Regions from separate parts of the Cytobacillus sp. FSL R7-0696 genome, predicted to be linked through region 3. Evidence: riboswitches for the same ligand, from Rfam matches in the RefSeq annotation. Region 3 holds a riboswitch; each other region holds the start of a gene.
What was found. Region 3 has a riboswitch for S-adenosylmethionine ahead of MKX29_RS12855 (iron-containing alcohol dehydrogenase family protein). Riboswitches for the same ligand answer to the same signal wherever they lie in the genome.
Positions count from the first base shown of each region.

Region 1: it holds a riboswitch for S-adenosylmethionine, as region 3 does, so the genes downstream of both, metK (methionine adenosyltransferase) here and MKX29_RS12855 (iron-containing alcohol dehydrogenase family protein) in region 3, are expected to answer to the same signal.
Region 2: it holds a riboswitch for S-adenosylmethionine, as region 3 does, so the genes downstream of both, MKX29_RS20965 (phosphoadenylyl-sulfate reductase) here and MKX29_RS12855 (iron-containing alcohol dehydrogenase family protein) in region 3, are expected to answer to the same signal.
Region 4: it holds a riboswitch for S-adenosylmethionine, as region 3 does, so the genes downstream of both, MKX29_RS00665 (LLM class flavin-dependent oxidoreductase) here and MKX29_RS12855 (iron-containing alcohol dehydrogenase family protein) in region 3, are expected to answer to the same signal.

Region 1 covers NZ_JBBOWA010000001.1:2,805,514-2,808,886, forward strand. The annotation lists gene pckA (phosphoenolpyruvate carboxykinase (ATP)) at 1-1,070, opposite strand, end outside; SAM riboswitch class I at 1,458-1,583, shown strand; gene metK (methionine adenosyltransferase) at 1,885-3,084, shown strand.
Region 2 covers NZ_JBBOWA010000001.1:4,100,714-4,104,086, reverse strand. The annotation lists gene sat (sulfate adenylyltransferase) at 1-588, opposite strand, end outside; gene MKX29_RS20965 (phosphoadenylyl-sulfate reductase) at 605-1,324, opposite strand; SAM riboswitch class I at 1,489-1,593, opposite strand; gene MKX29_RS20960 (hydroxymethylglutaryl-CoA lyase) at 2,035-2,973, opposite strand; gene MKX29_RS20955 (CaiB/BaiF CoA transferase family protein) at 2,986-3,373, opposite strand, start outside.
Region 3 covers NZ_JBBOWA010000001.1:2,510,457-2,513,829, reverse strand. The annotation lists gene MKX29_RS12870 (hypothetical protein) at 1-3, opposite strand, end outside; gene MKX29_RS12865 (GNAT family N-acetyltransferase) at 123-569, opposite strand; gene MKX29_RS12860 (hypothetical protein) at 781-1,356, shown strand; SAM riboswitch class I at 1,436-1,551, shown strand; gene MKX29_RS12855 (iron-containing alcohol dehydrogenase family protein) at 1,643-2,758, shown strand; gene MKX29_RS12850 (MetQ/NlpA family ABC transporter substrate-binding protein) at 2,755-3,373, shown strand, end outside.
Region 4 covers NZ_JBBOWA010000001.1:133,530-136,902, forward strand. The annotation lists gene MKX29_RS00660 (MetQ/NlpA family ABC transporter substrate-binding protein) at 1-277, opposite strand, end outside; gene MKX29_RS00665 (LLM class flavin-dependent oxidoreductase) at 295-1,692, opposite strand; SAM riboswitch class I at 1,851-1,962, opposite strand; gene MKX29_RS00670 (fatty acid--CoA ligase family protein) at 2,024-3,373, opposite strand, start outside.

The DNA of each region.
Region 1 (3,373 bases), 300 kb from region 3:
TTAGAGATTGGAGGTAATACACCAGAAGCATCAGCTGTTAAGAAGATGATAGTGTTCGGGTGACCTGCAATACTTGGGTCAACAATATTGTCAATTGCTTGTAATTGGTAAGCCGCACGCGTGTTTTCTGTTAGCGTATTGTCCGCATAATCTGCTACGCGTGTTTCTTTGTCTAATACAACATTCTCAAGTACTGCGCCAAAACGGATGGCATCGAAAATTTGTGGTTCTTTTTCACGTGTAAGGTCGATACACTTCGCATAGCAACCACCTTCAATGTTGAATACTCCATTTGGAGACCAGCCATGCTCATCATCACCGATTAAACGACGGTTTGGATCAGCTGATAATGTTGTTTTACCAGTTCCGGAAAGGCCAAAGAATAAAGCAACATCACCTTCGCGGCCAACATTGGCTGAACAGTGCATAGGGAGAATCCCATTTTCAGGAAGCATGTAGTTCATAACAGAGAAAATAGATTTTTTCATTTCACCAGCATACTCAGTACCACCAATAAGTACAATACGGCGTTCGAATGAAACGATGATAAAAGTTTCTGAAGCTGTACCGTCAACTGCTGGGTCTGCTTTGAAATTAGGAGCTGAAATAACTGTAAATTCAGATTCGTGATCTAATAAATCTTCTTCTGTAGGACGAATAAATAATTGGTGTGCAAAAAGGTTATGCCAAGCATATTCATTAATTACTTGGATTGGCATACGGTGTTTTTTATCCGCACCAGCAAATCCTTTGAATACGAAAACTTCTTCTTTCTCTTTTAAGAAAGCAATCACCTTGTTGTATAAGTTATTGAAGACTGCTTCAGAAATTGGTTGGTTCACACTTCCCCAGTCAATTTTATCTTTAGAGCTTGCTTCTTCAACAGTATATTTGTCTTTAGGTGAACGACCTGTATACTTACCTGTTGTCGCGCGAATTGCACCAGTAGATGTAAGAACACCTTCGTTTCTGTTTAATACTTTTTCAACTAGTTGCGGAACAGATAATTGAACTTGGATGTTTTCGCCTTTTAGTAAATCATTTAACTCAGTTATCGATACAGAATTCATCTGATGAATACCTTCCTTTATATAATATTATTTAAGAGATATGCATCTCAGTCGCTATTTGTGATTATTTCTTCAAAAATAGTATAACACATTTATTCATTCAGTCTATACTATATAAATCATTTTTATATAATTAATGAAATTGTCACAAATACAGGCAGTATTCATTATAAATAGCTTTTGCAAATTTAAAAAGGATAATCAGCAAATTTATTGTAATTTTTATATATATTAAGGAAAAAGAACGGTATGATCTTAACTAAAATTATCCGTTATCAAAACTAAAGTTTATAGAGTCGGATATGACAATTTTTACATTGAATTGTTAATGAAAAACATTTGACTATATTCCATGTGTAAGTTATGATGAATCCTTGAACGGATACTCTCTTATCCCGAGCTGGTGGAGGGACAGGCCCTATGAAACCCAGCAACCTGCCAACTACATTTTCATGAGCAAAGGTGCTAACCTGATGCAAGGATTTATTACTCACTATCCTTGAACGATAAGAGTGAAAGGCGCGAATCATTTTGCTTCAACCTTTTCACTAAATCAGAGAAGAGGTTTTTTTTCATGCTTTTTAACATGATGTTGGCGAATACGAGGAGCGGCTTTTGGAATGTACTATTTATGTATGGGGAAAAAGACCAACCATTTTATTCTCAATATTCCAAGTTAGCGCATAGGTTATTAAGGGTATGAGATAAACATTGGCCCATAAATAATGAAGATTCAAATAAGGGAATGAGTTCCGTATCAAAAATAAAGACTATAATAAAGTCTTATTGATTCGATAAATAAGGAGGAAGTCAGATGTCAACAAAACGTAGATTGTTTACTTCTGAATCAGTAACTGAAGGTCATCCGGATAAGATCAGTGACCAAATATCTGATGCAATATTAGATGCTATTTTATCACAGGACCCAAATGCGAGGGTTGCTGCGGAAACGTCTGTTACTACAGGTCTTGTATTGGTTGCAGGAGAAATCACTACATCCACATATGTAGATATTCCAAAAATCGTTCGTGAAACCATTAAGGAAATTGGTTATACACGTGCAAAATATGGCTTTGACTCTGAAACATGTGCTGTATTAACTTCTATCGATGAGCAGTCAGCAGATATTGCTATGGGTGTAGACCAAGCATTAGAAGCGCGTGAAGGACAGATGACTGATGCAGAAATTGAAGCCATTGGTGCTGGAGATCAAGGTTTAATGTTTGGCTTTGCATGTAATGAAACAAAAGAGCTTATGCCATTACCTATTTCATTAGCGCATAAACTTTCTCGCCGTTTAGCTGAAGTAAGAAAAGAGGAAATCTTACCTTACCTTCGCCCAGATGGTAAAACACAAGTAACAGTAGAATATGATGAAAACAACAAACCTGTACGTATTGATACAATTGTTATCTCTACGCAGCACCATCCAGAGATCAGTTTAGAGCAAATTCAACGCAATTTAAAAGAGCATGTAATTAACCCAGTAGTTCCTACTGAATTAATTGATGAAAACACAAAATACTTCATTAACCCAACAGGTCGTTTCGTTATTGGTGGACCTCAAGGTGATGCTGGCTTAACTGGTAGAAAAATTATCGTTGACACATACGGTGGTTATGCACGTCACGGTGGTGGTGCATTCTCTGGTAAGGATGCAACGAAAGTTGACCGTTCAGCTGCTTATGCAGCTCGCTATGTAGCAAAGAATATTGTTGCTGCTGGACTAGCTGACAAAGCAGAAGTACAATTAGCATATGCAATTGGTGTTGCTCAGCCGGTATCCATCAGTATTGATACATTTGGAACTGGAGCAGTATCTGAGGATGTTTTAGTTGAAGTTGTTAGAAACAATTTTGACCTCCGTCCTGCTGGCATTATCAAAATGCTTGATTTACGCCGTCCGATTTACAAGCAAACAGCTGCTTATGGACATTTTGGCCGTACAGATATTGATTTACCTTGGGAGCGCACAGATAAAGCGGAAGAATTGCGTAAGGAAGCTTTAAAATAAATTAGAAAAGTTATGGCTGTAGAAAACTCCTTTAATGAGTTTTCTACAGTTTTTTTATGTGGGAAAGGGGCTATCATTAAATTTTAATAGACCTACAATTGAGGCGAAGGGATTAGCTCGTATATCAAGAAGTGGAATGGTCAAATATAGCGGCGCAAAAGTGATTCGCTCATACATCAGAAGTGAAAAGGACCGAAGATAGTAGAGCAATAGTCGTTTTTTTAGATATTACATTAGCAAAATAAATATAATATTTTAGACTACCGATATTTTACAGAAATCCTTAAGA
Region 2 (3,373 bases), 1.6 Mb from region 3:
ATGCGCTCGGTGAATCGGATTACGCGTTTGGAAACCAACAATTGTTTCCCACCCCTTTTCTGCAAACAAAGCTCTTGTATCTTTTGGCTCTAACCAGACATCTGCAAATTCTTTCTTTTCCGTTTTTCTAATGAGGATGATTTCTCCAGCTACATAAATATTGCCTCTTTCAAAAAGTCGTTTGACCCCTGGATGGGCTTTATCTTTTGTACGATAGACCGATTGTGCTTCTGTTTCTAAATCAGGTTCGAACCACTCAGAAACAGTAATTACACCATAGGTAGTATTTTCTAAAACCAAACGGTATTGCTCCCCTTTTTGAAGTTGGGCAGCAATCGTAACATCAACAGGTAATGTGATGGGGATGGACCATATTGTCCCATCGCTTAATCTCATTTCATGAACGACAGATTCATAATCTTCTTTTCCTAGAAAGCCTATTAATGGACTAAATAATCCAACGGCTATTAGCTCTAAATCACTTAGTGCAACTTTGTCAATCTCTATCGACTTTGACACTTTAGAAAAATCAAATTCTGGCTCAAATCTTTGAATTAATGTTCCTCCATGTGGGCTAGGTATGCTCATCTGTTTACTCCTTTTTTTATGAATTAGTATGCAAGCCGCATTCTGTTTTCGTTAAGCCTTGCCAGCGGCCAGCACGGGAATCATCACCGCCACTAGCTGGTTGTGTACAGGGAAAACAACCAATGCTCGGATAATTTGCATCATGTAAGCTGTTATAAGGCAACTGCTTTTCTTTGATATAATCCCACACATCATCTATACGCCAATGAATAAGTGGGCAAATTTTGATATTAGTGAATTTCTCATCACGGTTTAAGAAATTTGTCTGTTTTCTTTCAGGTGATTGCTCGCGCCTAAGTCCAGATATCCAAGCTTTTTTTTCTTGCATTGCTTCTTGTAAAGGCAACACTTTACGTAATTGGCAACATTGATTCGGGTCGCTTTTCCATAATGCTGACCCATATTGTGTGGCTTGTTCATCCAATGTAAGCTTAGGTTTTTTCATCTCAATTTGAAGCGTAGGAAAACGTGATTTTATTTCCTCGATTACTTGGTATGTTTCAGGAAAGTGTAAATCGGTATCAAGAAAAACAATTCTGGCATCACTTTTTATTTGTGCGATGAGGTCAATTAGAACAATAGCTTCAGCACCGAAACTAGAAGCGTACACAATTTCCTCTTCGTCATATGTGCCATAAGCCCACTCTAGAACCTGTTTGGCTCCTTTCGTTGATTGATCAATAGCGAAGGTAGCAGAAATGTCTTTCCAGTTTTTATAAGAGAGCGGTTGATTCATTTAATCCCCCTTTTCCAATAAAAAAAGACGGCATTTCCTCCGTAAAAGGAAATGTCCGCCTTTAGTTGTCTAATCAGCGAATCTTATTATTTTTTTATTTATCACCTTCTTAAATAAAAAACACCTTTTCAAAGAGAAAAGGTGTAGGATGGAAAATTTTTGACACCTTATCTTTCAAAATGAATCAACATTTTGCTGGAATTAGCACCTTGCACTAAGCAGGTTGCCGGGTTTCATCGGGCCAGTCCCTCCACCTCTCTGGATAAGAAAATATTGGATAAGATAAATCCTAACATACTATCAATAAAAGTCAAGACAAAAATCTAATTTTTATGATTTGTCTGAATTATTTAACTGAAACTGATGAATATACATAAAGTTGAGAAAAAGTTTATTTTTTCTGAGAGCGTGTCCCAAATATCCTCATAAAAGAAATAACGTTTTATAAAGGGTGTAACTGCCGTTAAAGATTAGTTAAACATATAGTAAAAAAGATGGTGCGAGCTTCTTTTTTGATGGTCTCAATTGTTCTTTGATACTAAATCGAAAAACAATCATATTAGGAGAATTATATACTGCATTTACAACTAAAAGATTTCCTCCACAAGCTGCCCTAGAAATATTAATTACATAATACTTCTCACTTAGCTAAAAGTAAACTTTCAACCTACCTTCATTCTCTTAAAGTAGGATTAATAAGAATAAAAGCTTTATCCCAACTTTTCTTGTGTTTTTGGAGCCAGATGTAAGTCAGAACATTTACCAGCCTTCAAAATAAAACTATCAGAATATTCAGGATATTTAATTTCTAATTTTTTTCCTAGCTTAATGACTTTATCCAAATCTACACCCGTTGAAATACCCATCTCTTCAAAACCATGAATAAGGTCTTCAGAGGAGATATTTCCAGTGGCGTTTGGTGCATAAGGGCAGCCACCTAGTCCAGCAATCGAGCTATCAAAATCCCGAACACCCATTTCATAGCCTGCTATGGCATTGGCAAAAGCCATCCCTCTCGTATTATGCAAATGCAAGGAGAAGGATAATTCTGGGAATTTATTAGTGAGATGCCCAATAATGCGCTTAACTTTTACTGGATTTGCCATCCCTGTTGTATCAGCTAACGATAACTGATATATTCCCATATCTATATATCTTTTGCAAATCTCTTCAATTCTCACCAAAGGTACATCCCCTTCGTAAGGACATCCAAATATGACAGAAATGCTGCCTGATACACCCATAGAAGCTTCTGCTGCGCGTTTTACTAGCGGTTCAAAACCTTTCATTGCATCGAACGTTTTGCTATTAGCGTTACTGATACTGTGGGAATCTGTTGCTGAAAGCATTAGTTTTACTTTATCTACTTCTGCTTCAATCGCTCTTTCTAATCCTTGTAAATTCGGGACAAGCGCACGTAGTTTTACCCCTTGCTTGCGCTTAATTTTTTGCAGTACTTCAGCAGCGTCCGACAGCTGAGGAATCGCTTTTGGGTGAACAAAAGATGTGACCTCAATTTGCTTGAAACCGCAGTTAATCATTGAATTAATCCATTCGACCTTTTCTTCTGTAGGAATGATTTCTGCCAGACTTTGAAAGCCATCACGGGGGCAAACTTCAGAAATAATGACCTCTTCTTTCAAATTCATGTTTTTCCCTCCTTAGATTACGTTATTTTCTCTTAGGATCTCAATTTCTTCATCATTATAATCAAGAATGCCAGAAAGGATTTCCTCATTGTTCTCTCCCAAATCTGGACCTACATTACGAACAGCCCCAGGTGTCTCAGAGAATTTAGGGATGATACCAGGCATTTTTATTTTTCCTAGACGAGGGTGGTCGACCTCTATGATATTTTGTCGTTCTTTATAGTGAGTGTCTTCGAATATATCTTTAATACTATATATTGGACTAATTGGGACCCCATAATCATCTAGCAGATTCTGCAATTCTTCTCTATTAAATTGTTTCACCCAATCGGCAACAATACCGTTTGTTTCCTCAAATCGGCTAAGGCGGGCGGCATTATTATGATATCGCTCATCTTCA
Region 3 (3,373 bases):
CAAAGCAGCTGTTCTCCTTTAGTTATGATTTAATTAACGTGCAGGAAGTGAAATTTTAACATTAGATCGTTTCTATTTAAAGGTTCTCTTTAATTCTTCCCATAATAATGACATCTATAAAATTAGAAAAGCGCAGGGCGTCCGGAGCTAGACAAAGCCTCGTTAAACATTTCATATAACGCCAACGCCCTTATATTATCTGCACATACATCTAACTCTAATCTGATGAGCCCTAACTCTTCATCGGCAAGCTTTACTATTCGCTCAAGAAGCGTCTTACCAATCCCTCTTCCTTGTACTTCTTCATTAATAGAGATGGACACATTACCGCTATATCTCAACTTTCCACTTCTCTCTTCTAAGGAAGCTACCCCTCGAACATGACCGTTATATTCTGCAACAAATACATGGTCTTCTTTTGTAAGTCCTTCAATATAATCTTCAATATCTTTTAATCTCCCCGATGATAAGGCCATTGTCTGTTCGATAATAGCATCTTGCCTATGCATTTCATGAATATCTCTTGCATCATTTATATGTATCGGTCTAATCTTTATTTCTTCCCCCATGTAAAAACTCCTTTTTTTTGTCAAACTGTTCTGAATGAAAACTTATAAACTAAGACTACCACTTTTTTTAGTTTGAAAAATATTGCTTTACCTATTTACGAATGAACAGTATAAAAAGTTTCTTACCATTGCACTGACATAATCACTACGATACAAAATATATATGAAAGGAGGCATCGAGATATTTTATGAGCATCTAAAGGAGGGTAATTTGAATATGCTTGCTTTGTTCAGTCTTTTTTTAGTTGTCGGCTACAGTTTCTTTTTCTTTATTAGTGCCGTTAGAAAAAACAAAGAAATAGCTACCCAATATTCTAAATGTATTCCCATGGTGGTTGGTATGACGAGTAGCTTAACAATCGGTTTGATTATATCTGTGTGGTTACCAGAAATGGCTAAAGCAACTGTATTATCTATTCTCATTAGCGCTGTCATTGCCATTTTTATAGGACTACCGTTTAAAACAAACGGACTCGTTGAAGCTCAAGCGTCAAGTCTCATGGGAAGTATGATGGGGGCAATGCTAGGTATTATGTTAGTACCAAGCGAAGTTACATTTATGATCATTAGCATGGATCTGATTTATTTAATTAGTATTTTTGCCATGATGCTTCTCATGCACAAAAAACATTCATTAAAGGAAGCATTGAAAAATCGACCTGTGCCCTTCTATCTAACATTCCTATTAAGCATCGCCATTATCTGCGCATCGGGAATTCATCAAGAAGCGAAGAACTCAATTCATCCGATTGAAGAAAACACCCCACAAGTAGAACACCATCACTAGTTTAAAGATTAATTTCAATTATGTTATTGACTTTTCATGTAATAGATAATATTATGAATATAATTTAATAAAGCATTTTCTCTTATAAAGAGCGGCTGAGGGACTGGCCCTGCGACGCCCGGCAACCATTCATATACCCATATGAACAGGTGCTAAATCCTGCAAAATACTATTTGGTATTTTGATATATGAGAGAGGTTACTACTATTCTAGTATATTTATGCCTCTCATGATGAGAGGCATTTTTGTTTTTATAATTACATCAAAAGAGAAACGAGGAGAAGAAATGACTGCAACAATCGTAAAAGGGGCTCCAGGATATTATTTATTAGGTTCAGGCATTCTAACAGAACTCCCCGACCTACTTAAAGATATTTCTGTTTCCAAATACCATATCATAACCGGTAAAAAAGCTTGGCAAGCCGTGCAGCCCTACTTGCCCAAGGAAGTAATAGATAACAACATTCACCTTCATTACATAGATGGTCACACTACCTTAAAAAAGGTCCATGACATCCAAGAATTATTAACAAATGATGGTGCTAATGGCGTAATTGGTATTGGTGGTGGGACAGCATTAGATATAACAAAAGCAGTTGCGATTGAAGCATCTGTTCAATCCATTCTTATACCGACAATCGCAGCTACCTGTGCCGCATGGACACCTTTAAGTGTTTATTATAATGAAGAAGGCAGCTTTACTCATTATACCGAGTTTCCTATTGCGACAACCCTCGTATTGATTGAACCGGAAATTATTGCTAAAGCGCCTATTACTTATTTAAAAGCAGGAATTGGGGATACATTAGCCAAATTTTATGAAGCTGAAGCTCTAATTGAAAGTCTTTACCATGAAAAAACACTACCTGTACCTAAACAAGTTTCGCAATTTTCAGCCAAAATTTGCCGAGATACATTGCTTAATGATGGTGAAGCAGCACTACAATCAGTAGCAAAAAACGAAACCTCACCAGCACTTATTCGAGTGATTGAAACGATTATCATGACTGGGGGTATGGTCGGTGGATTCGGCGAAAAGGCAGGACGAATCGCTGGTGCCCATTCGCTTCACAATGGACTAACCGTAGCGAATGCAGCCAAAGATTTCCTTCATGGGGAATTAGTCGCTTACGGGATTCTTGGTCAATTGGCCATTGAAGAAAAATGGACGGAAGTTGATTACCTTCTCCCGTTTTATGAGAGCTGGCAATTGCCAAGTAGTCTCTCTACTCTAAATATAGATGTGAATGACGAGCAATTAATGAAAACAATTGTGAAAAAGGCGATACGTCCAACTGAATCGATTCACTTTATGAAAAACGAGATAAGTGAACAATCTGTTTTACAAGCACTTCGATTATTAGAGAAACAAAATGAACAAAAAGGAGTTCAAACATCATGAAAAAATGGTTATTAACTGGAACATTCTTATTATCTTTAACAGGCTTAGCTGCATGTGGTAGTGATGAAGCCAGCAACTCTACAGAAGGGTTATATGACGATGAAGAATTAGTCATTGGTGTCACTGCAGGTCCACATGAGCAAATCTTAGAAAAAGTAATTGAATTAGCTAAAGAAGAAGATATCAATATTAAACCACAAGTATTTACTGATTATGTGATGCCAAATGTTGCATTAGCTGAAAAAGAGATTGACTTAAACATTTTTCAAACAGAGCCTTATTTTAATGCATTTAAAGAAGATAGAAATTTAGATTTAGTTAAATCTTTTGATACCGTGTCATTCCCGATGGGCATCTATGCACTCAATGTAAAAGATGTAGCTGAATTAAAAGACGGCGCAAAAATCGGTCTTCCGAGTGACCCAACAAATAGTGGCCGAGCTCTATTACTATTTGAAAAAGCTGGATTAATCGAATTAGATCCTGAAACAGGTATTAATTCAACAGTTCGTGATATTGAAAAAAACAATGGTAACTATGAATTTATTGAACTTGACTCTGCTCAAATCGCTCGTCAGCTAGAAGAGCTTGACGCTGCAGCTATTAACACGAACT
Region 4 (3,373 bases), 2.4 Mb from region 3:
TCTCTAAGTACACTTTATGTTGAAATAAATTACCATCCAAATCTCCACTATCTAAAGCAATATTCGGTTGAACATAATCATTAAATTCCTTTACTTCTACTTTGTACCCTTTTTCCTCAAGTAGTGGTGCTACACCTTGCTCAAGCATATCACTATAAGGAACTGTCGCCCCTAAGACCATCTCTTTCTTTTCTTCGCCGGATGAACCTGATGTCCCACATGCACTTAAAACAGTGCAACAAGTCAGTACAAAAAATAATAACCAAACTTTTCTCATACCCTTCACCTCTTATTTTAATTATTTATCTTTTCACCTTTACGATATTTACTTCCTGGATGACCACTCGGTAAAAGGGGCGAGCCATGAGTAAAAAGCTTTTCTCTTAACGTACCCTTTTTGTATTCCTTTTTATATAAACCACGTTCTTGTAGAATCGGAATAACAAGCTCAATAAAATCTTCCAAATCTGCTGGCGTTACTAAATGATTTAAATTAAAACCATCGACACCAGAGGCTTCAAACTGATATTGAATTTGGTCTGCTACTTCTGATGGATTGCCGACAATTATATTGTCTCTATCTAATCCTTCTAGTTTTGAAATCGCTTCTTTAATCGATAGTTTTTTCTTCGCATCTTTCGTTAATGAAGCAGCTTTATAATGCCCATGCTCTGTAGCTTTAAATTCAAATGGGTTATCTAACTCATCCTTTGTAAATTCCGCAACATTATAACCGCTTGCGCCCCCAAACTGTGCTTTCGCTGCATCTGCACTCCATAATTGGTTGTATTCAGCAAATTTCTCTTCCGCTTCTTCAGTTGTCTTACCTACGATGACTGTTAGGAAAGTGAATATTTTAATATCTTCCGGATTCCTGCCATATTCTTCCGCTTGTTTTCGAATATCCTCTGTATAATGTCTTACTCTTTCAGGTGTTGGCCCACCTACAAATACACATTCTGCATGTTTTGCTGCAAAAGCACGTCCTTTAGGAGAAGTCCCTGCTTGATATAAAACAGGTGTTCTTTGTTGTGACGGTTCTGTTAAATGCGGTCCTTCGACATCAAAATATTCTCCTTTATGGTGAATTTCATGGATTTTCTTACGGTCGATTAATACCCCTTGTTCTGTATCTTCTATTACTGCTCCATCTTCCCAGCTTGATTCCCACAGTTTATAAACGACATCCATATATTCATCGGCAATTTCATAACGCTTATCGTGTTTGATCATATCTTTGAAACCAAAATTTCTTGCTGCATTAGGAAGATAAGAAGTAACGATATTCCATGCCACTCTTCCTTTTGTCAAATGATCTAATGTGGAAAACCGTCTTGCCTGCCCAAAAGGTGGCTCATATGTTGTACTCACCGTTAATGCAAATGACAGATGCTCTGTCACTGCTGCCATAGCAGGGATGACAAACGCCCCATCATTAACAGGAAACTGTAATCCATCGTTAATTGAAGGTTCTTTACTTTCTTTATACGTATCATAAACACCTAATACATCCGCAAAAAAGACAGCATCGAATTTTCCCTTCTCGAGTGTTTTGGCTAATTCCATCCAATAATTAATATCTTTATAGGCACGATGTCGTTTGGAATCTTTATGCTTCCATAGCCCATGAGAATTGTGCATTGCACTTGTCATTTCAAAAGCATTCAATATCATTTGTTTTTTATAACTCATACTGCCATTACCTCCTCTAATACTTCTACAAAAGAAGCATAATAATGTATTTATCAATTGTGCTAAGAATGTTTATCGCTTTTGGTGGTCCAATCAGCCATAAAAAAACCTCTTCCAAAAAGGAAGAGGTAACGTACGCTCATAAATTTTTCATTCTCTTCCTATCTTTCAAGCTAAATGCTAGCTTGCTGGAATTGGCACAGTACTTGCAATGCTAAGTCTGTTGCCGAGGCTTCGTAGGGCCAGTCCCTCCACCTCTCTAGATAGTGGTTATTTAATTGATATAGTTACTCTAAAATATTTAGAATCTTTTGTCAACATGTTTTTTAACTTATGCTTCCTGATTTTCTAGTACCTTTTTCTTAAGAGCACGTCGCAGTATCTTTCCTGTTGTATTCTTCGGCAATTCTTCTAAAAATTCTATAGAGGAAGGAATTTTGTATTTGGCTAACTTTTCTTTACAATAAGTCAATAAATGTGCCTCTGTTAAATTTTCAGTTTTAGGTACAATATAGGCTAAAACTTTTTCTCCTGTATTCTGATCAGGTACACCTAAAACAGCCGCTTCTACAATGTCAGGATGGTCATAAAAAACCTCTTCTACTTCCCTTGGATACACATTATAGCCACCAACAATTATCATATCTTTCTTACGGTCAACAATGTAGAAGTATCCTTCTTCGTCCCTCTTAGCTAAGTCACCTGTATATAACCAATCTTCCTTTAAACAGGCAGATGTTTCTTCAGGCATTTTGTAATATCCTTTCATAACGTTAGGGCCTTTCACAACAAGCTCCCCTACTTCACCTACAGCGACCTCTTCTCCTAATTCATTAACTACTTTATTTTCAACATGAATAATAGATGTGCCAATCGACCCCGGTTTCCGTGGACGATCTAGTGGGTTAAAGCATGTGACCGGAGAAGCTTCTGATAAGCCATAGCCTTCAGAAATAACCACATTGAATTTCTTCTCAAAATTTTCTAACAATGCAACAGGAAGTGAAGCACCTCCAGAAATACATAATCTCATAGATTGGAAGACACCAGGGTTGCCTTCAGGATATTGATAAAGAAAATTATACATTGTAGGCACGCCGGCAAAAACAGTTGGCTTGTATTTTTCCGCTAAACGGAAAATTTCTTTCGGACTAAATTTAGGGTCTATTAAGATTGTTGCTCCACTTATCAGAGGTGCATTCAAAGCAACAGTTAAGCAAAACACGTGAAACATAGGTAAGGTTGTAATCACCGTGTCACGTTCATTAATTTGCAAATAGTCCGCGACATCACTCGCATTACTATACAGGTTACGATGAGTTAACATGGCTCCTTTAGGTTTGCCTGTTGTTCCTGATGTATAGAGTATAATCGCGACATCATCGGGTGTAACATCTGCATCAACAAATGTTACATCTCCATTGGAAACAAGCTCTGAAAACGATTTCAATTTAGGAAATACCGACTTATCTCCCAGAGCTGGAAGTCCACTTGTTTGACCGGTTTCGCAGACAATATAATGCTTAATATCTGTTAATAAATGATGCATTTTTTCTGCTAATGGTAATAATTGCTCAAGCATAATCACCGCTTTTACATCACCATCTCTTAAAATATAGCCAATTTCTTCAGGCGTATAGATAGGGTTTATCGGTATGACCTTTGCTCCTAGCTTTAACGC